Regions from separate parts of the Rhizobacter sp. P2_D12 genome, predicted to be linked through region 2. Evidence: predicted binding sites of a transcription regulator. Region 2 holds the regulator's gene; the other holds the start of a gene.

Region 1 (8,770 bases), on a different contig from region 2:
CTGTCGGCCACGCTGTGGATGGTGATCGCGGTGTACGCGGTCGAGAGCCGCTGGGTGCCGCTGCCCGGCGTGCGCCGCTGGCTCGGGCTGCTGGGCGCCGCGGCGGTGGTGCTGGCAGCCATCTTCCCCGGCGAGTTCCGGCCCCAGGCCACCTCCAGCTGGGCGCCGCTGCACTGGGCGCTGGGCATCGCGTCCTACGGCCTGTTCGGCGCCGCGGTGCTGCATGCGGTGATGCTCGACACCGCCGAACGCCGCATGCGTTCGCACCTGAAGCAGGCGGCGCCGCGCGGTGGTGCCGGCATGCCGCTGCTGCAGCTCGAGCGCCTGACCTTCCAGTTCGTCACCGCCGGCTTCGCGCTGCTGTCGGCCACGCTGCTGCTGGGCTGGTGGTTCACGACGCCCTGGCGTTGGGACCACAAGGCGACGCTGTCGGTGCTCGGCTGGCTGGTCTTCGCCGGCCTGCTGATCGGCCGCCAGCTGCTCGGTTGGCGCGGGCGCCGGGCGGTGCGCTGGCTGTACGCCGGTGCCTTGCTGCTGCTGCTGGCCTACGTCGGCTCGCGCTTCGTGTTCGAAGTGGTGCTGCACCGCACCGCCGTCTGAGGTCTCATGGGAAAGTTCATCGTCCTGCTGGTGATCGTGGCGCTGATCGTCTGGATCGCGCGGGGCGGCCGCGGTCGCAAGCCGGTCGCGCCGCCGCCGCCGGCCGATGCCTTGCCCGACACGATGGTCGCCTGCGCCCAGTGCGGCGTGCACCTGCCGAAGGCGGAGGCCTTGCCGGGCCGCGGCGGTGCCTTCTGCTGCGAGGCGCACCGGGCCGCCTTCGAAGGCGGGCAGGGCAAGCCATGAGCGGCGCAGCATGAGCACCGCGCCGGCCAAGCCCGAACGCCGCCGCAACGACCGCCGCTCCGGCCGCGCGTCGACGCGGCCCACGCACGAGTCCTGGTTCGGCGCCCTCGGTGGCGACGAGGACACCCATGTTCGCGAAGGCTGGGCCGAGGACGACTCCCGCTACGACGGCAACTGGCAGGCGGTGCAGGCGCAGGCCGACAGCAATTTCCTGACGCGCCAGGCGCGCCGCCTGATCGGCTCCGGGCAGACCGCCTTCCAGCGCATCTACGGCGCCTTCATCAGCGCGCGGGCCGCGCTGGGCGTCGCGCTGGTCGCGGCGATGGTGGTCGCCACGGTGTTCGGCGTGCGGCCGGCGCTGCCGGTGGTGGCCGTCAGCGTCGCCTACGCGGCGCTCGCGCTCAGCATGTGGGTGCTGCCGCGCTACCGCCGCACGGCCGCCCCGCGCGAGCTGGCGCGGCTGCGCAGCCCGCAGTGGATCTCCACCATCGGCGTCGACATCGTCTGCTTCGGCGCGCTGCACTGGCTGGCGCCGGCCTCGGGCCTGAACTACGTCGCGCTGCTGGTGCTGCCGGTGCTGATGGCCGGGGTGCTGACGCCGCGCCTGATGGCGCTGGCCACCGCCTCGGTCGTGACCCTGGCGCTGCTGGGCGTCGCCTGGCTGTCGGTGCTGGCCGGCGTCGGCGACATCACCGCGATGATGACCCAGGCGGGCCTGGCCGGCAGCGGCTTCTTCGTCATCACGCTGCTGGCCGGCGAACTGGCCGGGCGCCTGGCGCGCGAGGAACTCACCGCGCGCGGCAGCCTGGAGCTGGCACGCCAGCAGGCGCAGCTGAACCGCCTGGTGATCGAGGAGATGCAGGAAGGCGTGATGGTGGTCGACCGGCGCGGCCGCGTGCGCACCGCCAACCCGGCCGCGCGCGCGCTGCTGGCGCCCAACGGCGTGTCGCGCGAGGCGCCGTTCCAGCTGCAGGGCGTCGATGCGTGGGGCGCGCTCGTGAAGGCGGTCGAGCGCGCCTTCGCCGAGGCCACCTGGCCCGAAGGCGGGCGCGACGTCGTGCTCGATTTCGAATCCGGCCCGCCGCGCACGCTGCGGGTGCGGGTGCGCTTCACGCGGCGCCAGGCGCCCGACCCGAGCGAGGAGCTGTGCGTGCTGTTCATCGAGGACGTGCGCAGCATGCAGGCACGCACGCGCCAGGAGAAACTGGCCGCGATGGGCCGGGTGTCGGCCGGCATCGCGCACGAGATCCGCAACCCGCTGGCCGCCATTTCGCAGGCCAACGCGCTGCTCGCCGAGGACGCCACCACGCCGGCGCAGCGCCAGTTGACGCGCATGGTCACCGAGAACACCGCGCGCCTCAAGCGCATCGTCGACGACGTGATGGAGGTGGCGCCGAGCGAGGTGCAGGACGGCGGCCCGATCGATGCCACCGCGCTGGTCGCCGCCGTCTGCAGCGAATGGGCGCGCACCGCCGAGATGCCGATCGGCGGCGACAGCCTGCTGCGCGTCAAGCTGCCCGACGAACCGCTGGGCGTGGTGTTCGACCCCGAGCACCTGCGCCGCGTCATGATCAACCTGCTGGACAACGCCAAGCGCCATGCGCAACCGGTGCCGGGCGGCGTGCGGCTGGCGCTGTCGGCGCGCGACGACGTGCACGTGGTGCTGAGCGTCACGAGCAACGGCGAGCCGATCCCGCCCGAGGTCGAACGCTACCTGTTCGAGCCTTTCTTCTCCACACGCAGCCGCGGTACCGGCCTGGGCTTGTATATTTGCCGGGAACTGTGCGAGCGCTACGGCGCCCGCATCGACTACCGGCTGCGCGCGTCCAGCGAGCCGAACCGCAATGAATTCTTCGTCGCGATGCGGCGCAAACCACTGGCCGGCGCCGAAGCGCCCGAGACCCGACTGCACCTGACATCATGAGTTCGCCTTCCCACTTCAGCCTGCTGGTCGTCGACGACGAACCCGACCTGCGCACGTTGTACGAGCTGACGCTGCTGCGCGAGGGCTACGACGTCGAGACCGCCGGCACGGTGGACGATGCCTTGCTGCACCTGAAGGACCGCACCTACAGCGCGGTCATCACCGACATGCGGCTGCCCGACGGCACCGGGCTCGACCTGCTGCGCCGGCTGGAAGAAGGCAACCGGCGCGAGAAGGCCATCGTCATCACCGCCTACGGCTCGGCCGAGAACGCGGTCGAGGCGCTGAAGGCCGGCGCCTACGACTACCTGACCAAGCCGGTCGACCTGAAGCAGTTCCGCGCCGTCGTCGCGTCGGCACTCGGCCGCAGCGCGCCCACGGTGCCGACCATGGTGCCGTCGAGCCTGCCGTCCGAGAACGGCACGCCGGCTGCGCCGCGCCCGGCGCCGGTGCTCGCGACGCTGCCGGTGCCGCCGGCCAGCAGCGGGCCGGTCAGCCAGGCGCTCGCGCGCATGGCCGGCCAGTCGCAGGCGATGCAGCAGGTGCGCCAGCTGATCGACAAGGTGGCGCGCAGCATGGCGCCGGTGCTGGTGAACGGCGAGTCCGGCACCGGCAAGGAACTGGTGGCCCGCGCCATCCACGAGATCAGCCCGCGCGGCGCGCAGCCCTTCGTGGCCGTCAACTGCAGCGCGATCCCCGAGCAGCTGCTCGAGGCCGAGTTCTTCGGCTACCGCAAGGGCGCCTTCACCGGCGCGGCCGAAGACCGCGAAGGCTTCTTCCAGGCCGCCAACGGCGGCACGCTGTTCCTCGACGAGATCGGCGACCTGCCGCTCGCGATGCAGAGCAAGCTGCTGCGTGCCATCCAGGAGCGCTCGGTGCGCCCGGTCGGGGCGGTGGTCGAGCAGCCGGTCAACGTGCGGCTGCTGAGCGCCACCCACAAGGACCTGGGCGCCGAGGTGCAGGCCGCCAAGTTCCGCCAGGACTTGTACTACCGGCTCAACGTGATCCAGATCCGCGTGCCGCCGCTGCGCGAGCGGCTCGAAGACCTGCCGTCGATCTGCGAGCGCGTGCTCGACCGCATCGCGCGCGATGCCGGCGTGTCGCCGCCGCCGCGGCTGACGCGCGATGCGATGGTGCAGCTCAGCCGCTACAGCTTCCCCGGCAACGTGCGCGAGCTCGAGAACCTGCTGCACCGTGCGGTCGCGCTGACGGTGGGCGACGTGATCGATGTGGCCGACCTGGGCGTGTCCGAACTGGTCTTCAGCGACAGCGAGGCGTCCGAATTCGATGCGACGCCGGTGGTGTCGGCCAAGCCGGCACCGGCCGCCGAGCTGGCCCGCGCGGCCGCCGTGCCGGTGCAGGCGCCGCTGCCGACCGACCTGGCCGCCTACCTCGACGACATCGAGCGCGACGTGCTCGAGCGCGCGCTCGAGCGCTACCGCTACAACCGCACCGCGGCGGGCGCGAGCCTGGGCCTGTCGCTGCGCCAGATGCGCTACCGGATGGCGCGCCTGGGCGTCAACGTCGGCGGCACCGACGACCCGGTCGATGGCGAGCGCAGCGGCGACAGCGCCTGAACACCCTGGCGATTCTGGTTGGAATAATGGCCGGGTTATCGGGGGCGGTAATCGATGACGAAGGTTGGTGCGGTTTGGCCCGTCGTTGCGAATCGCCCAACTTCGGGCCGCGGCCCGCGGGCACGGCGATCGACCTGGCGCTGATCCATTCGATCAGCCTGCCGCCCGGCGAATACGGCGGCGAAGCGATCGAGCGGCTGTTCTCGAACCGGCTCGACTGGGACGCGCACCCCTACTACCAGCAGATCCGCGGCCTGCAGGTGTCGTCGCACTTCGTCATCCGGCGCGACGGCGAACTGCTGCAGTTCGTCGCGTGCGGGCAGCGCGCCTGGCATGCCGGTCGCTCGGCCTGGAACGGGCGCGAGAACTGCAACGACTTCTCGATCGGCATCGAGCTCGAAGGGCTGGAAGGCGAGACCTTCGAGGACGCGCAGTACGACGCGCTGCTGCCCTTGCTGCGCGCGCTTGCACAGCGCTATCCGCTGCAATCGGTGGCCGGCCACGAGCACGTCGCGCCGGGTCGCAAGATCGATCCCGGTCCAGGCTTCGACTGGACGCGCGTGCGCCACGGCCTGCGCTGGGCCGGTCGGTATTTTCCCGAGGGACTGCGCGATCCGCATTGAGCCGCGCACGCTGCGAGAGCCAGTGTCCACGCGCGCTGCGGGCGCAAATCGCGCGCAGCGCCAAGCCGCGTGCCGCTGCCCGCATCCATTCGCAGCGTGGATGGGAGCCGACGCCGCGCACGCCGCTCCGTGGTGCGCGGCCTGCTTCCCCCAAGGGCTTGGGGGACGCTACAGCTAGTGCTTGAAGGGTGCCCGACCCCCAGATATAGTGTCCTTCGTGGTATCCTTTTGTCCCAACATCCTCTGGCCCATGCCCGCCCTCGTCACCTGGATTCCAGGGGTCTGCACTGCAGGCGGCATCGGCATCCGGGCCTCGCATGTTGGCAAGAAGTTCCACAGCCTCAACACCCGCTCATCGCTCTTCACCGTTCCAGTCATGCGTCATCGGCGGCTCAGCGCCGGGGGCGCGCCGCAGTCATGGGCTGTGGGGGTTGGTCCGGCGTGAGCGCCAGACATTGAATCGATTCGCGTCGACAGACCACAAGAAGGGGTATCCATGCAAGCAGTCAGCAACGTCACTCCCACCGCCGCCACCAGCTCTTCCACGACCGCTGCTCGCAGCGGCACCGGCCCCGCGGGTTCCGCCTCCGCGTACCAGGGCTACCAGATCATCCGCCGCAACGGCGCGGTGGTGTCCTTCGAACCCAACAAGATCGCCGTCGCGCTGATGAAGGCCTTCCTGGCCGTGCACGGCACGCAGGGCGCGGCCTCGGCCAGCGTGCGCGAGACGGTCGACGGGCTGACCGAGTCGGTGGTGCGTGCGCTGCTGCGTTCGCGCCCGGGCGGCGGCACCTTCCACATCGAGGACGTGCAGGACCACGTCGAACTCGGCCTGATGCGCGGCGGCCACCACGAGGTCGCGCGTGCCTACGTGCTGTACCGCGAGCGCCGCTCGCAGGAACGCGCGAAGCAGGGCCACCCGGCGACGGCCGCCGCCGAGCCGGCGATGATGGTGCTCGACCGCGGCCAGCGCGTGCCGCTGGACATGGCGCGCCTGCAGGTGATCGTCGAGTCGGCCTGCGCCGACCTGGGCGCCGACGTGAAGCCCGAGCCGATCCTGGCCGAGACGCGCCGCAACCTGTACGACGGCGTGCCGATCGACGAGGTGCACAAGGCCGCGATCCTGGCCGCGCGCACGCTGATCGAGAAGGACCCCGGCTACACCCGCGCCACCGCCCGGCTGCTGCTGCACACGATCCGCAAGGAGATCCTCGGCGAGGAGGTGCTGCAGAGCGACATGCACACCCGCTACGCCGACTACTTCCCCGGCTTCATCAAGAAGGGCGTGCAGGCCGAGCGCCTGGACGAGAAGCTGCTGCAGTACGACCTGGGCAAGCTGGGCGCCGCGCTGAAGGCCGACCGCGACCTGCAGTTCGACTACCTCGGGCTGCAGACGCTGTACGACCGCTACTTCCTGCACGTCAACGAGGTGCGCATCGAACTGCCGCAGGCGTTCTACATGCGCGTCGCGATGGGCCTGGCGCTGAACGAGATCGACCGCGAGGCGCGCGCGATCGAGTTCTACGAGGTGCTGTCCAGCTTCGACTTCATGAGCTCGACGCCGACGCTGTTCAACGCCGGCACGCAGCGCTCGCAGCTGTCGAGCTGCTACCTGACCACCGTCGCCGACGACCTGGACGGCATCTACGAGGCCCTGAAGGAGAACGCGCTGCTGTCGAAGTTCGCCGGCGGCCTGGGCAACGACTGGACCAACGTGCGCGCGCTCGGCTCGCACATCAAGGGCACCAACGGCAAGAGCCAGGGCGTCGTGCCGTTCCTGAAGGTGGTCAACGACACCGCCGTCGCGGTGAACCAGGGCGGCAAGCGCAAGGGCGCCGTCTGTGCCTACCTGGAGACCTGGCACCTGGACATCGAGGAGTTCCTGGAGCTGCGCAAGAACACCGGCGACGACCGCCGCCGCACGCACGACATGAACACCGCGAACTGGATTCCCGACCTGTTTATGCGCCGCGTGATGGAGGGTGGCGACTGGACGCTGTTCTCGCCGTCTACCTGCCCGGACCTGCACGACAAGTTCGGCAAGGCCTTCGAGGAGGCCTACACCCGCTACGAGGACAAGGCGGCGCGCGGCGAGATCAAGCTGTTCAAGAAGATCCCCGCCAAGGACCTGTGGCGCCGCATGCTCTCGATGCTGTTCGAGACCGGCCACCCGTGGATCACCTTCAAGGACGCCTGCAACGTGCGCTCGCCGCAGCAGCACGTGGGCGTGGTGCACTCGAGCAACCTGTGCACCGAGATCACGCTGAACACCAGCGAGACCGAGATCGCGGTGTGCAACCTGGGCTCGGTGAACCTGGTGCACCACCTGAAGCTGGTCGACGGCGCGATGCAGATCGACCACGCCAAGCTGAAGAAGACCGTCGCCACCGCGATGCGCATGCTCGACAACGTCATCGACATCAACTACTACGCGGTCAAGAAGGCGCGCGACTCCAACCTGCGGCACCGCCCGGTCGGCCTGGGGATCATGGGCTTCCAGGATGCGCTGTACGAGCTGCGCACGCCGTACGCGTCGGACGACGCTGTGGGCTTCGCCGACCGCTCGATGGAGGCCGTCTGCTACTACGCCTACTGGGCCTCGACCGAGCTGGCGGCGGAACGCGGCCGCTATTCCAGCTACCGCGGCTCGCTGTGGGACCGCGGCATCCTGCCGATCGACTCGCTCGACCTGCTGGCCGAAGCCCGCGGCGGCTACGTCGACGTCGACCGCAGCGTCACGCTGGACTGGGCCGCGCTGCGCACCCGCATCGCCGAGCACGGCATGCGCAACTCCAACTGCGTGGCGATCGCGCCGACCGCGACCATCTCGAACATCATCGGCGTCAGCGCGTCGATCGAGCCGTCGTTCGGCAACCTGTCGGTCAAGTCCAACCTGTCGGGCGAGTTCACGATCATCAACGAGTACCTGGTGCGCGACCTGAAGAAGCTCGGCCTGTGGGACGACGTGATGGTGATGGACCTGAAGCATTTCGACGGTTCGCTTCGTCGCATCGACCGCGTGCCGGAGGAGCTGAAGGCGCTGTACGCGACCGCGTTCGAGGTCGAGACGCAGTGGCTGGTCGAGGCCGCCGCGCGTCGCCAGAAGTGGATCGACCAGGCGCAGTCCCTGAACATCTACATGGCCGGCGCGTCGGGCAAGAAGCTCGACGAAACCTACAAGCTCGCATGGACGCGCGGCCTGAAGACGACCTACTACCTGCGCACCGTGGGCGCCACGCACGCCGAGAAATCGACGGTGAAGTCAGGCCAGCTGAACTCGGTCTCGAGCGGCTCCGGGCCGGGCCCCGTGATCGCCGCACCGCAAGCAACGGCGCCGGTTGCAGCGCCGTCGGCCTTCGTCGCGATGACCAGCGAAGATCCCGCGACCGACATCAAGTTCTGCGCGATCGACGACCCGACCTGCGAAGCCTGTCAGTGATGCATCGGGTGCTTCGCGATGGCGTGAGTGGAGCGTGAGAGAAGGGCGCGTGCCGGCACCTGCGGATGGTGAAAGGCACGCGCGTTTTTCGATGCGACACAGCAACAGCGAAGTGCTCGCGATGTCAATAAGTGCTTGGTGTTTCGACACAACACTCTCATAATTAACACGTACAGGAAGTCCACCATGTTGGTTTGGGAAGAAGACCTTAAACCCTCGATCTCTCACAAAGCGAGTCCCGCGCAGAGCCTGCCCTCTCAAGCGCGTGCGGTCGCTCCGTCTCCGGACTTCGACGCTGCCCTTGCAGCCGTCCCCGCCTCACACTCCAGCCCCGCTTCGATCGCCTCCGCGTCGATCGCTC
Region 2 (14,331 bases):
GCAAGGCGCTCGACTGGCTGCAGGCCCGCCACGACGCCCGCATCGAAGGCACCGCCGAGGCGCTCGCCGACCTGAGCGAGCCCGATGCCGTCGCCCGCGCCACCGCCGCCGACCCGAAGGACCTGACCAAGCAGCAGGCCGCCGTCGCGCTGTGGCTGTCGCGGCGCTACCGCGTCGCGCCGGAGCCGGTCAGCCGGCTGGTCAAGGAAGCCTGGACGGTGGGGGCCAAGTCCGGCCTCGACCCGACGCTGATCCTCGCGATCATGGCGATCGAATCCAGCTTCAACCCGTTCGCCCAGAGCTCGGTGGGTGCACAGGGCCTGATGCAGGTGATGACGCGCGTCCACGACGACAAGTACGAGGCCTTCGGCGGCAACCATGCCGCCTTCGACCCGGTCACCAACCTGCGCGTCGGCGCCCAGGTGCTGAAGGAATGCATTGCGCGCGCCGGTGGCGTCGAGGCCGGCCTGCGCTTCTACGTCGGCGCGGCCAACCTGAATGACGACGGCGGCTACGCCGGCAAGGTGCTGGCCGAACGCGAGCACCTGCGCCTGGTGGCCGAAGGAAAGTCGGTGCCGGTGTTCGCGCCGCTGGTCGTGCCGACGCCGGTGGCGCTGCCGGTGACGCCGGCCCAGGCCGAGCCGCCGGCGGCCGGCGCGACGCCGGTGTCGTCGGCCGACGAGCACCTGCCGCAGCGTCTCGCATCGCTGCGCTGAACGCTCTCCGGTACACTGCGCGGGCTGCGCAACTGGCGATGGGGTTCCGGCGCGGAACCTGAGGTGGTGAACCACCGGGAAGCGCAGCCGGCTCCGGGTTTCCGGGGTCGGTTCAGCCGTTCGCCTGGGCAGCCCTGTGGCCACGTGAGCCCGCCTCGCGTGATCCGCCCCGGGGTCTTCTGTTGAAGAGGACTGCCAGCCATGTTTGACCGCACCCAATCCACCGTCGCCCTGGTGGACCCCGAGCTGTGGACCGCGATCCAGAGCGAGAACCGGCGCCAGGAAGATCACATCGAACTGATCGCCTCGGAGAACTACGCCTCGCCGGCCGTGATGGCCGCGCAGGGCAGCCAGCTGACCAACAAGTACGCCGAGGGCTACCCCGGCAAGCGCTACTACGGCGGTTGCGAATACGTCGACATCGTCGAGCAGCTGGCGATCGACCGCCTGAAGCAGATCTTCGGCGCCGCGCATGCCAACGTGCAGCCCAATTCCGGCTCGCAGGCCAACCAGGCGGTGTTCTTCGGCCTGCTGCAGCCCGGCGACACCATCATGGGCATGAGCCTGGCCGAAGGCGGCCACCTGACGCACGGCATGTCGCTGAACATGAGCGGCAAGTGGTTCAAGGTCGTCAGCTACGGCCTGGACGCGAAGGAAGAGATCGACTACGACGCGATGGAACGCCTGGCGCATGAGCACAAGCCCAAGCTGATCATCGCCGGCGCATCGGCCTACAGCCTGCGCATCGACTTCGAGCGTTTTGCCAAGGTGGCCAAGGCGGTCGGCGCGATCTTCATGGTCGACATGGCGCACTATGCGGGCCTGATCGCCGCCGGCGTCTACCCGAACCCGGTACCGCATGCCGACGTCGTGACCTCGACCACGCACAAGAGCCTGCGCGGCCCGCGCGGCGGCATCATCCTGATGAACGACGAGGCCATCGCGAAGAAGATCAACAGCGCGATCTTCCCCGGCATCCAGGGCGGCCCGCTGATGCACGTGATCGCCGCCAAGGCGGTCGCCTTCAAGGAAGCGCTGGCGCCGGAGTTCAAGGCTTACCAGCAGCAGGTCGCGAAGAACGCCATCGTGCTGGCCGAGACGCTGATCGAGCGCGGCCTGCGCATCGTCAGCGGCCGCACCGAAAGCCATGTGATGCTGGTCGACCTGCGCCCGAAGAACCTCACCGGCAAGGAAGCCGAGGCGCTGCTGGGCGGCGCCCACATGACCTGCAACAAGAACGGCATCCCGAACGACCCGCAGAAGCCGATGGTGACCAGCGGCATCCGCCTGGGCAGCCCGGCGTTCACGACGCGCGGCTTCAAGGAGGAACAGGCCCGGGCCACCGCCCACCTGATCGCCGATGTGCTGGACAAGCCGCAGGACGAGTCCGTCATCGAGGCGGTGAAGGCCAAGGTGGCCGCGCTGACGCGCGACTTCCCGGTCTATTCGCGCTGAACCGTGCGCTGTCCGTTCTGCAGCCACGACGAAACCCAGGTCGTCGAGACCCGCGAGTCCGACGAGGGCGACGTCGTGCGCCGCCGCCGGCGTTGCCAGAGCTGCGACAAGCGCTTCACGACCTATGAACGGGCCGAGATCGCGCTGCCGTCCGTCGTCAAGAAGGACGGCACGCGGGCCGATTTCGACCCGTCCAAGATCCGTGCATCGATGACGCTTGCGCTGCGCAAGCGGCCTGTCAGCGTCGAGCAGATCGATGCGGCGATGGAGCGCATCCAGGACAAGCTGCTGAACAGCGGCTCCAAGGAAGTGCCGTCGACCCGGCTCGGCGAGCTGGTGATGCGCGAACTCAAGCGCATCGACAAGGTGGCCTACGTCCGCTTCGCCTCCGTCTACCGGAGTTTCGAGGACGTCGACGAGTTCAGGCAGCTGATCCGGGACATCTAGACCGGTCCATTTCGTCTCCCTCCCCGCCCGTACCGGTACATCGGCGGGCGGATTCCAGCCCGACTCCCCCCAGCGGGGGAGTGGCTGGCGGCGCGGCACTTCCTAAAGTCCGCGTCCGTTCATCAGGGGGACATTCCATGCATCGACAGGCACACCGATCCGGGCGCACAGCCCGAGGCTTCACCTTCGTCGAACTGTTGACCGGCCTGGCGCTGTGCGCGCTGCTCGCATGCCTGGCAGCGCCATCGCTGCAGCAGTGGGTCGACGGCCGGCGGCTCGAAGGCGTGGCCACCCAGCTGGCGGCGGACCTGCGCTTCGCCCGCAACGAAGCGCTGGCACGCCAGCAGAGCGTGCGCGTCGGGTTTCGCGGCGTGGGCGACCCGGCGTCCTGCTACGTCGTCTACAGCGGCGCCGTCGACGCATGCCGCTGCACCGCCGACGGCCAGGCCGAATGCAAGGCGGAGGCACAGGCCCTCCGCGCGGTCGCGCTGCCGGCCGCCGGCCGCATCCGGCTGGCCGCCAACGTCGGCACGATGAGCTTCGACGCGTTGCACGGCACCAGCACGCCGGCGGCCAGCCTGCAGGTCGTGGGCGCCGGAGGCCGGACGCTGCAGCACGTCGTCAACGTTCTCGGCCGCGTGCGCACCTGCTCGCCGCAGGGCAGCGTCGCCGGTTACCCGCCATGCTGAGGCCGCCGCCCATGCGCACGCCCCCCGCCTTCCCCCGCGCCGGCCGCGGCTTCTCGCTGGTCGAACTGGTGGTCGCGATGGCGATCATGCTCGGCGTCGCCGCGGCGGCCCTGGGCTTGCCGGCCATCCAGTTGCAGGACACGCGGCGCAGCCTGGCCGAGGCGCGCCTGACGCAAGACCTTCGCACCGCCGCCGACCTGATCGCGCGCGACCTGGCGCGCGCCGGGCACGGCCTGCCGACGCCGGCAGCGCCCGCCGACCCCTGGCTGCAGGCCACCGGCGACGGCGTGAGCATCGCCTACGCCAACGCGCCCTCCGCCTCCGCGAGCAGCGCCCACGTCGGCTACCGCCTGCGCCGCGGCAGCGTCGAGATGGCGCTGGGCGAAGGCAGCTGGCAGGCGCTGACCGATGCGTCGACGATGCGCGTCACCGGCTTTCACGTCGACCTGCACGCCGACCGCATCGGCTTGGCCAGCTTCTGCAGCCGCCCCTGTACCGCGAACGCCTGCCCGTACCAGCTGCTGCGGCAGCTGACGATCCGCATCGAGGCGCAGGCCCTGCCCGATACCGCGTTGCGGCGCAGCGCCCAGGTGCAGGCGCGCGTGCACAACGACGCTGTCGTCGGCGCGTGCCCCGCATGAGCCCGCCGGGCCGCCCCAAGGGCGAATACCGCAGTGCGCAGCACGCAGGTGCTCCAGTGAACCCGCCGGGCCGCCCCAAGGGCGAATGCCGCAGTGCGCAGCACGCAGGTGCTCCAGTGAATCCGCCGGATCGGTCGAAAGGCGCGGTGGCCCTGTTGCTGGTGCTCGGGGTAGCTGCCGCGTTGCTGCTGACCTGGGCGGTTGCAGCACAAGTGCTGTGGCAGGAGCTGAAGACCTCGGGCCAGCGCACGCGGGCGGCCCAGGCCGCCGAAGCGGCGGAGTCCGGGTTGGCGTGGGGGCTGTCGATGCTCAACGAAGGCAGCCCGATCGACGACGATTGCCAGCCGGCGGACGAGGGCCTGGCGTTCCGCGACCGCTACCTGCCCGCCGCCGCCGGCACGCCATCGCCCTCGTGCCGCCTCGCCGACAGCGTGTGGTCCTGCCGTTGCCCGTTGCCGGGCGCGGCATCGCCGGCGACCGGCGATGGTTCGCAGGCCTTCGTGCTGAGCCTGGAAGGCATGGACGCCGCTGCCGCGACGCTGCAGGCCATCGGCTGCAGCACCGCGTCCAGCTGCCGGCCGCCTTTCGCCGGCACCGTCTCGCGCATGTGGACCGAGGTCGAACGCCTGCCGGCCCTCGACACGCTGCCGGTGGCCGCCATCACGGCCCGCGGCGCCCTCACGCTCGACGGTACGCCGACGGTGCTGCATCAGGGCATTGCCAGCGGCGCGATCGCGCTGCACGCCGGCGGCGTCGTGAACATCGGCGTCGCCGACGTGGCCGGCCCACCCGGCGCGCCGGTGGCCTCGATCGTCGTCGCCGGCGACCCGGTGCTGGCCTCGCTCAGCGCCGCGCAGTTCTTCGCGAGCAGCTTCCGGATGGACGCCGCAGCCTGGAAGGCCCAGCCGGCCGCGCGGGTGCTGAACTGCGCGCAGCCCTGCGACGACGCGCTGCTGCAACGGGTCGGCAAGCACGGCGCCCATCCGCTGGTGTGGCTGGAAGGCGGCCTGGCGCTGGCCAGCGCCACTGAACTCGGCTCGCCGCAGCACCCGGTGCTGCTGGTGGTCGACGGGCCGGTGCGGCTGCGCACGCCGGTGCAGGTGCATGGCCTGCTGTACCTGCGCTCACCCGCCTGGGACGACGATGCCGGGGCCAGCGTGCACGGCGCCCTGCTCGCCGAGCACGAGCTGCGCCTGGCCGGCGCCACGCGTGTCGAACACGACGCCGAGGTGCTGCAGCGGCTGCACGGCTGCTGCGGCAGCTTTGCGCGCCGCCCCGGCAGCTGGCGCGATTTCTGATGGCCGCTCCACTGCTGCCCCGGCGCGACGCCGGCATGGCCCTGCTGGATGCGCTGGTGGCGCTGCTGCTGGTCACGCTGCTGGCGGTCGGGCTGCTGCGCATGCAGTCGCTGCTGCACCACACCGCGGACGCGGCGCGCCGGCACGGCGAAGCCACGCAGGTCGCGCGGCAGGAGCTCGATCGCCTGCGCGACCCGGCCCGGGCTGCAAGCACCCCGTCACCGGCCTATGCGATCACCCGCCGCATCGACACGACCGCCGCCTGGCGCGACATCGGCGTGGCCGTCCACTGGGCGGACCGCGCCAGCGAGCCGCACCGCGTCGAACTCGCCACGCGGGTGGCGCAGGCCTCGACGGTCTACGACGCGGTGCTCGGCCTCGCGCCGCAGGATGCCGTCATCGGGCGTCCATTCGGTCGTTCCGACGACGTGCCGTTCACCGCCCGCAGCCGGGGCGACGGCCGCAGTCTCTGGCAGCCGCGCGGCGCCGGCGACATCGCCTGGCTGTTCGACGACACCAGCGGCGAGATCGTGTCGCGCTGCAGTGATGCGACGGGCTGCGAGCCGGTCGATGCGAGCAGCATCAGCGGCCACGTGCGGTTCTCGCTGGGCGTTCCAGCCGACGCGGCGCACCCGCCCGACGCGCCGCTGCCGCTGCGCATCGCGCTCGTGCTCGATTCGCGCGGCACGGCCGATTGCGCCGCGCAGCCGGTGCTGCTGGCCGGCGAGCGTTTCACGGGCTACGCGTGCGTGATCACCGACCTGCCCGCATCCGGCTGGTCGGGCCGGGTACGGGTCGAGCCGCAGGGCTGGACCCTCGGCACCAGCGCACACGACCTGCGCGTGTGCCGCTACAGCGCCGACCTCGACCACAGCGGCGCGATCGACCGCAACGACGAGCATCCCGCGCGCTACACCGCCGTGCGCGGCAACCTGCGCCAGCAGAACTACCTCGTGGTCCGGGGCGACCAGCCCTGCCCCGGCGGCGGGCCGCACAATGACGGCTCGTCGACCACCGCGCCGCACCAGCCCTGACGAGGTGCGCGAACGAATCCGCCATGCCCATGCCCCCGCCCAAGCCCAGCTTCACCCCCGCCGACCATGCCGCGATGCGCGAGGCGCTGGCGCTGGCCGCGCAGGCCATCGGCCTGACCGAGCCGAACCCGCGCGTGGGCTGCGTGCTCGTCGATGCGCACGGCCAGGTGCTCGGCCGCGGCCACACGCAGCAGGCCGGTGGGCCGCATGCCGAGGTGATGGCACTGCGCGATGCGCAGGCGCGCGGCCATGCGACCCGCGGCGCCACCGCCTACGTCACGCTCGAACCCTGCTCGCATCACGGCCGCACGCCGCCGTGCTGCGACGCCTTGCTGGCGGCGGGCGTGGCGCGCGTGGTTTCGGCCGTCACCGATCCGAACCCGCTGGTCGCCGGGCAGGGGCTCGCGCGGCTGCGCGCGAACGGCGTGCAGGTCGAATCCGGCCTGCTGGGCGAGGCCGCGCGCGAGCTGAACATCGGCTTCTTCTCGCGCATGGTGCGGGCCCGGCCGTGGGTGCGGCTGAAGGTGGCCGCGTCGCTCGACGGCCGCACCGCGCTCGACAACGGCGTCAGTCAGTGGATCACCGGCGAGGCGGCGCGCACCGACGGCCATGCCTGGCGCAAGCGGGCCGGCGCGCTGCTGACCGGCGTCGGCACCGTGCTCGACGACAACCCGCGGCTGGACGTGCGCCTGGTCGAGACCGCGCGGCAGCCGCTGCGCGTCGTCGTCGATTCGCGCCTGGACACGCCGCCCACCGCCCGCATCCTCGATGCGCCGGGCCAGGTGCTGCTGTATGCGGCCGCCCCCGAACCCGGCCGCGCCGAGGCGCTGGCCGCCACCGGCGCCGAGGTGGTGCTGCGCCCCGGGCCGAACGCCAAGGTCGACCTGCCGGCGATGCTGGCCGACCTGGCCCGGCGCGGCATCAACGAACTGCACGTCGAGGCCGGCCACAAGCTGAACGGCTCGTTCGTGCGCGAGGGGCTGGTCGACGAATACCTGGTGTACCTGGCGCCCAAGCTGCTGGGGGCCGGGCGCGAGCTGGCGGCCTTCGGGCCGCTGCAGCGGCTGGAAGACGCTGCGGCGCTGCGCTTCCACGGCGTCGAGCGCATCGGCGACGACCTGCGCATCATCGCCCGGCCGCCGGCGCGGGAAATGTTCTGACTGCGACAATCCAGCCATGTTCACCGGCATCATCTCCGGCCTCGGCCGCATCGTCGACGTCCGCCCGCTGGGCGCCGACGCCTCCCACGGCCTGCAACTGACGCTGCAGGCCCCCCCCGGCTACCTCGACGACGTGCAGCTCGGCGACAGCATCTCGCTGAACGGCGCCTGCATGACGGTCACGTCGTTCGACGCAGCCGCAGCGCGCTTCACGATCGACATCTCGGCCGAGAGCCTGGACAAGACGGCCGGGCTGTCGCAGCCGGGCCCGGTCAACCTCGAGAAGGCCCTGCGCGCGCACGACCGGCTGGGTGGCCACCTGGTCAGCGGCCACGTCGACGGCATCGGCCGCGTGACGCATTTCGCGCCGGTCGGCGAATCGTGGGAGCTGCGGGTGCTGGCCTCGGCGCACATCGGCCGCTTCCTGGCCTACAAGGGCTCGGTCGCGGTGAACGGCGTCAGCCTGACGGTCAACCGGGTCGAGGACCGCGCCGATGGCTGCGAGTTCAGCATCAACCTGATCCCGCACACGATCGAGAACACGACGCTGGGCACGCTGGCGGCCGGCTCGGCGGTGAATCTGGAGATCGACCTGATTGCCCGCTATGTCGAGCGGATGCTGGCCACGGCGCCAGCGGCGTGACACGGTCCCGGATTGGCATCCGGGCTACGCCAATACAATCACCGGATGCCCATTTCCCCCGTCCCTGAACTGATCGCCGAGCTCGCCGCCGGCCGCATGGTCATCCTCGTCGACGAGGAAGACCGCGAAAACGAAGGCGACCTGGTGCTCGCGGCCGACCACGTGACGCCGGAGGCGATCAACTTCATGGCGCGCTTCGGCCGCGGCCTGATCTGCCTGACCCTCACGCGCGAACGCTGCGAACGCCTGCAGCTGCCGCCGATGGCCACGCGCAACGGCACGCGGCACGGCACCGCGTTCACGGTGTCGATCGAGGCGGCCACCGGCGTCTCCACCGGCATTTCGGCCGCCGACCGCGCCCGCACCGTGCAGGCGGCCGTCGCGCGCGACGCGCAGGCCGCCGACCTGGTGCAGCCCGGCCACATCTTCCCGCTGCAGGCCCAGGACGGCGGCGTGCTGATGCGCGCCGGCCACACCGAGGCCGGCTGCGACCTGGCCGCGATGGCGGGCCTGAGCCCCGCCTCGGTGATCTGCGAGATCATGAAGGACGACGGCACGATGGCGCGCCTGCCCGACCTCGAGGTGTTCGCGCAACAGCACGGCCTGAAGATCGGCACCATCGCCGACCTGATCGGCTACCGCAGCCGCAACGAAAGCCTGATCGAGCGCATCGGCCGCCGCACGCTGACCACCGCGCAGGGCGAGTTCGACTGCACCGCCTTCCGCGACCGCACCGGCGGGCTGCACCTGGCGCTCAGCCACGGCACGATAGACACCGCCGACGAGGTGCTGGTGCGCGTGCACGAGCCGCTGTCGGTGATGGACCTGCTCGACACCCGCGGCAGCAGCCACTCGTGGCCGCTGCACAAGGCGCTGGCCACGCTGCAGGCCGCCGAGCGCGGCGTCGCCGTGCTGCTGAACTGCGGCGAAGACGTGCAGGCCCTGCTGTCGCACTGGCAGGAGACGCCTGCCGCCCCGGCCCGTTCGCGCGCGCAGATGGACCTGCGCACCTACGGCATCGGCGCCCAGATCCTGCGCGAGCTGGGCGTCACGAAGATGAAGCTGCTGGGCAGCCCGCGCCGCATGCCCAGCATGACCGGCTACGGGCTCGAAGTCACCGGCTTCGTCGCCCCCGAACACTGAGACAACCAGGAATCCCATGCAAGCAGCAGACAAGGGCCAGGCGGCCGACCTGGACGGCACCGACCTGCGCATAGGCATCGTGCAGGCCCGCTTCAACGACAAGCTGACGCAGGCGCTGGCCGATGCCTGCATCGCCGAGCTGGTGCAGCTGGGCGTCGCCACCAAGCACATCAAGCACGTGACGGTGCCGGGCGCGCTCGAGGTGCCGGTGGCGCTGAACGCGATGGCCGCGAGCGACCGCTACGACGCGCTGGTCGCGCTGGGCTGCATCATCCGCGGCGAGACCTACCACTTCGAACTCGTGGCCAATGAAAGCGGTGCCGGCGTCAGCCGCATTGCGCTCGACCACGAGATCCCGATCGCCAACGCCATCCTGACCGTCGAGGACGAGACCCAGGCCTGGGCCCGCGCCGAAGAGAAGGGCCGCGATGCCGCCCGCGTCGCGGTCGAGATGGCCAACCTGCTGGAAGACCTGTCGTGAGCGACACCGAACCGAAGAAGCCCGCGCCCGCCGCGAGGCGGCCGGCCGCCAAGGGCGCCAAGCCATCGCCCAAGTCGTCGCGCCGCCGTTCGCGCGAGGCGGCGCTGCAGGGGCTGTACGAGTGGCTGCTGTCCGGTGCCGAAGCCGGCGTGATCGACGCCCACATGCGCGAGCAGGAAGGCTTCGACAAGGCCGATGCGGCGCACTTCGACGCGCTGCTGCACGGCTGCATCGCCGAGGCCGCCGACATCGACGCGGTGCTGGCGCGCCACGTCGACCGCAAGACCACCGAGCTGTCGCCGATCGAGCACGGCGTGCTGATGATCGGCGCCTACGAGCTGAAGCACTGCATCGACATCCCGTACAAGGTGGCGATCAACGAGGCGGTCGAGCTGGCCAAGAGCTTCGGCGGCACCGACGGCCACAAGTACGTGAACGGCGTGCTCGACAAGGCCGCCGCCGACCTGCGGCCGGTCGAGGTGGCGGCGTACCGCGCACAGCGGCGATGACGCGATGAAGCTGGCCGGGCGGCTCGACCACATCGAGCCCTTCTACGTGATGGAGTGCGCGAAGGCGGCGGTCGAGCTGTCGCGCACCGCGGCCTGCGACCCGGCCCGGGGTGGCCGGCCGATGATCTTCCTGAACATCGGCGAGCCCGACTTCACCGCGCCGCCGCGCGTGCTGCAGGCGGCGCAGGACTGCCTGCAAGGCGGCCGCACGCAGTACACGCAGGCGACCGGCCTGCCGGCGTTGCGCGAGCGGCTGAGCCGCTGGTACGCCGAGCGCTTCCAGGTCGACGTCGCCCCCGAGCGCATCGTCATCACCGCCGGCGCATCGGCCGCGCTGCAGCTGGCCTGCCTGGCGCTGGTCGAGCGCGGCGACGAGGTGTTGATGCCCGACCCGAGCTACCCCTGCAACCGGCATTTCGTGGCCGCGGCCGACGGCATCGCGCGGCTGCTGCCGGCCTCGCCGGAACACCGTTTCCAGCCCGATGCGGACGCCGTGCGGGCCGCCTGGACGCCGGCCACGCGCGGCGTGCTGCTGGCATCGCCGTCCAACCCCACCGGCACCTCGATCGCCTTCGACGAGATGGGCCGCATCGTCGACGTGGTGCGCGCGCACGGCGGCTTCGCGATGGTCGACGAGATCTACCTCGGGCTCAGCTTCGACGATGCCTTCGGCCACACCGCGCTCGCGCACGGCGACGACGTGATCTCGATCAACAGCTTCTCCAAGTACTTCAGCATGACCGGCTGGCGCCTGGGCTGGCTGGTGCTGCCGCCGCAGCTGGTGGCGCCGGTCGAGCGGCTGGCGCAGAACCTCTACATCTGCCCGTCGTCGCCGGCCCAGCATGCGGCGCTGGCCTGCTTCGAACCCGAGTCGATCGCCGAGTTCGAACGCCGGCGCAGCGAGTTCCGCGCGCGCCGCGACTTCCTGGTGCCGGCGCTCGATGCGATGGGCCTGCGCGTGCCGGTGATGCCCGACGGCGCGTTCTACGCCTGGGCCGATTGCTCGGCGCATGCCGACAGCAGCTGGGACTTCTGCTTCCGGCTGATGAAGGAGGCCCAGGTCGCGATCACGCCGGGCCGCGATTTCGGGCCGCACGCGGCCGAGCGCTACATCCGGCTGTCGTACGCGAGCTCGATGCAGCAGCTGCGTGACGCGGTTCACAGGCTGCAGCAGCTGCTGTCGGTTTCGCGCTGAAGCGCCCGGCACCCCGTCTCCTGATTCGCAACGGCGTGTTACGAATGCACAGAACGCGGGGTTTTTTCAAGCCAGGGGCGCAAGCGCTTGGACTAAGCTGCGCACGTGGTGGACAACCGCCACACAAAACCGACCCGCCTCATGCCCGGCCCTGTTCCTGATCCTTCATCCGACATTGCCAATTCGTCGCCGGGTGCGCCCAAGTGGGGTGACACCGACCTCGGCCTGCCGGCACAGCCGCAGGCGGCGTTCCCGACCAACCCGCCGATGGGCGGGGCCGACCAGATGCCCACCATCGGCCACATCGGCCGCTATGCGCTGAAGTACCGCATCGGCGAAGGTGGCCTCGGCGTGGTCTATGCCGCGCACGATCCGCTGCTGTCGCGGCTGATCGCGATCAAGACCCTGAACCTCGAGATCTCGGCCGAGCAGCGCGACTCGTTCAACTCGCTGTTCCTGAACGAGGCGCGCGCCGCCGGCGGCCTGAGCCACCCGCACATCGTCACGGTGTTCGACGCCGGTGCCAGCGAGCAAGGCGCCTACATCGCGATGGAGCTGCTGAAGGGCCGCGACCTGCGCCAGCTGCGCCTCGAAGGCTGGCGCCCGTCGGCGCACCAGGCCGCGCTGATCGTGCGGCGCGTCGCCGATGCGCTGGCCTATGCGCATTCGAAGGGCGTGGTGCACCGCGACATCAAGCCGGCCAACATCTTCATGGTCGGGCGCACGCAGCCGCGCGTGCTCGACTTCGGCATCGCCCGCATCGCGCACCAGCACGACGCGAGCGGCGAGGACATCGTCGGCGGCTCGCCCTACTACATGTCGCCCGAGCAGGTGCGCCAGGAGCCGGTGGACCGGCGCTGCGACGTGTTCTCGCTCGGCGTCGTGCTGTACGAGCTGCTGGCCGACGTGCGCCCGTTCCGCGGCAACTCGCTGGCCGAGATCACGCGCGCGGTGGCCGAGTACAACCCGCCGACCGCACACGAGGTCGACAGCAGCGTGCCCAAGGCCTTGTCCGAGATCGCGGCACGCGCGATGGAGAAGAACCCCGACGACCGCTACCGCTCGGCGCGTGCGCTGTCGCGCGAGCTGCGGCACTGGCTCGAAGAACACCCGCACGATGCCGACAACGCCGACGAGGGCGCTGCCCAGCCGGCGGGACGGCGCCGCCTGGCCTGGGGCCTGGTGGCCGCCGCCGGCCTCGGCATTGCCGCCGCGGCCTGGTGGACGCTGATGCCGCAGCACGGTGATGCCCCCGTGGTCGCCACGGTGCCGGCCGCGTCGGCCGTCATCGTGGCCGCTGCGCCGGCCGTACCGGTCCCCGAACCCGTGCCCGCGTCCGCCCCGGCTGCCGCGGTCGACAGCGCCGCGTCCTCACCCAACCCGGCGGCCGGCGCCTCGGCGCCGATCACCGTCGCCGCGGCGGCCGTGCCGGTGGCTGCCGCCGTCGCCCCCGAGCCGGTCTTCGCCGCCTCGGCCGCCGACACCGCCCGCAAGCCGAAGGAAACCCCCAAGGAGCGCCGCGCGCGCGAGGCCCGCGAGCGGGCCGCCGCGGCCACGCCGGTCATCGTCGCCACCGGCGTCGTGCGCCTGGCCATCAGCCCCTGGGGCCAGGTCGAGGTCGACGGCAAGCCGGTCGGCACCGCGCCGCCGCTGAACGAACTCACGCTCAACGAAGGCCGCCACGTGGTGACGATTCGCAACGACGACTTTCCGCCTTACAGTTCGACGGTCCATGTCGTGCCGGGCCAGCCGGTCAACCTCAAATACCGATTCGGATCATGAGACTCAGCGTTGTCGCACCGGCCATCGTCTTCATCACCCTGTTCGCCGCCGGTTGCGCGCAGACGCCTCCGCCGCCGCCGGTCGGCCTGCTCGACGTCATCGCCCGCCCGGCCGAACGCGCGCTGCAGGGCGGCATCCGCGCCTACGAGGACGGCCAGTACCCCGAGGCCGAGAAGCAGCTGAACCTGGCGCTGAAGACCGGCCTCGTGTCGCCGCGCGACCAGGCGGCGGCGCAGAAGCACCTCGCCTTCATCTACTGCACCAGCAGCCGCACCGCCGATTGCGAGGCGGCTTTCCGGGCAGCGCGCTTCGCCGATCCGGCCTTCGCGCTGAACAAGTCGGAACAAGGCCACCCGGTGTGGGGCCCGGTCTGGAAGCGCGTGCAGCCATAATCGGCGCCGGACCGCGCGACGCCCGCGCGATCCACGTGCCCTGTTGCTGTACGCGTCAATGGCTGCCATCGACACTCCCGCCTTCATCCACCCGCTGCGCATCTACTGGGAAGACACCGACGCCGGCGGCGTGGTGTTCTATGCCAATTACCTGAAGTTCTTCGAGCGGGCCCGCACCGAGTGGCTGCGTTCGCTGGGCTTCCACCAGGAGCGCATGCGCACCGAAGGGGGCGCGATGTTCATCGTCGCCGAGACGCAGGTGCGCTACCTGCGGCCGGCGCGGCTGGACGACAGGCTCGACGTCAGCGTGCGTGTGGTCGAATCGGGGCGTGCCAGCATCCGGCTCGCCCAGGCCGCGCGGCGCAGCGGCGAAACGCTGGCCGAGGGCGAGATCCGCATCGGCTGCGTCGACACCGGAACCTTCCGTCCGCGCAGAATTCCCAACGACATCCTCCACGCCATCGCATGAACCAAGATTTCTCCATCATCAGCCTGGTGCTGCATGCCAGCTTCGTCGTGCAGATCGTGATGTTCGGGCTGCTGCTCGTCTCGCTCGGCAGCTGGACGGTGATCTTCGGCAAGGTGTTCGGGCTGCGCAGGGTGCGCACGATGAACGAGGATTTCGAGCGCGAGTTCTGGGCCGGCAAGAACCTGAACGACCTGTTCAACACCGCGTCGCAGAAGGCCCACAGCGCCCCGCTGGAGCGCATCTTCGCGTCCGGCATGCGCGAGTTCATGAAGCTGCG

Evidence for each region. Region 2 encodes NrdR, which represses ribonucleotide reductase genes. Its sites were predicted from a motif close to CACNANATNTNGTG; they were not measured.
Region 1: the regulator NrdR is predicted to act here: its motif matches at 5,168-5,181, upstream of AC1DYN_RS25830 (ribonucleoside-diphosphate reductase subunit alpha).

What each region holds. Positions count from the first base shown of each region.
Region 1 is NZ_JBFUEB010000103.1:2,121-10,890, reverse strand. Features, by position in the region: gene AC1DYN_RS25855 (cytochrome C assembly family protein) at 1-600, shown strand, start outside; gene AC1DYN_RS25850 (PP0621 family protein) at 607-846, shown strand; gene AC1DYN_RS25845 (sensor histidine kinase) at 857-2,770, shown strand; gene AC1DYN_RS25840 (sigma-54-dependent transcriptional regulator) at 2,767-4,347, shown strand; gene ampD (1,6-anhydro-N-acetylmuramyl-L-alanine amidase AmpD) at 4,374-4,970, shown strand; gene AC1DYN_RS25830 (ribonucleoside-diphosphate reductase subunit alpha) at 5,467-8,409, shown strand; gene AC1DYN_RS25825 (ribonucleotide-diphosphate reductase subunit beta) at 8,596-8,770, shown strand, end outside.
Region 2 is NZ_JBFUEB010000039.1:7,672-22,002, reverse strand. Features, by position in the region: gene AC1DYN_RS15060 (transglycosylase SLT domain-containing protein) at 1-716, shown strand, start outside; ZMP/ZTP riboswitch at 735-853, shown strand; gene glyA (serine hydroxymethyltransferase) at 918-2,171, shown strand; gene nrdR (transcriptional regulator NrdR) at 2,175-2,618, shown strand; gene AC1DYN_RS15045 (GspH/FimT family pseudopilin) at 2,756-3,307, shown strand; gene AC1DYN_RS15040 (PulJ/GspJ family protein) at 3,319-3,948, shown strand; gene AC1DYN_RS15035 (hypothetical protein) at 4,095-5,246, shown strand; gene AC1DYN_RS15030 (hypothetical protein) at 5,246-6,280, shown strand; gene ribD (bifunctional diaminohydroxyphosphoribosylaminopyrimidine deaminase/5-amino-6-(5-phosphoribosylamino)uracil reductase RibD) at 6,304-7,440, shown strand; gene AC1DYN_RS15020 (riboflavin synthase) at 7,457-8,083, shown strand; gene ribBA (bifunctional 3,4-dihydroxy-2-butanone-4-phosphate synthase/GTP cyclohydrolase II) at 8,129-9,226, shown strand; gene ribH (6,7-dimethyl-8-ribityllumazine synthase) at 9,243-9,707, shown strand; gene nusB (transcription antitermination factor NusB) at 9,704-10,216, shown strand; gene AC1DYN_RS15000 (pyridoxal phosphate-dependent aminotransferase) at 10,221-11,411, shown strand; gene AC1DYN_RS14995 (serine/threonine-protein kinase) at 11,553-13,193, shown strand; gene AC1DYN_RS14990 (TssQ family T6SS-associated lipoprotein) at 13,190-13,585, shown strand; gene ybgC (tol-pal system-associated acyl-CoA thioesterase) at 13,644-14,054, shown strand; gene tolQ (protein TolQ) at 14,051-14,331, shown strand, end outside.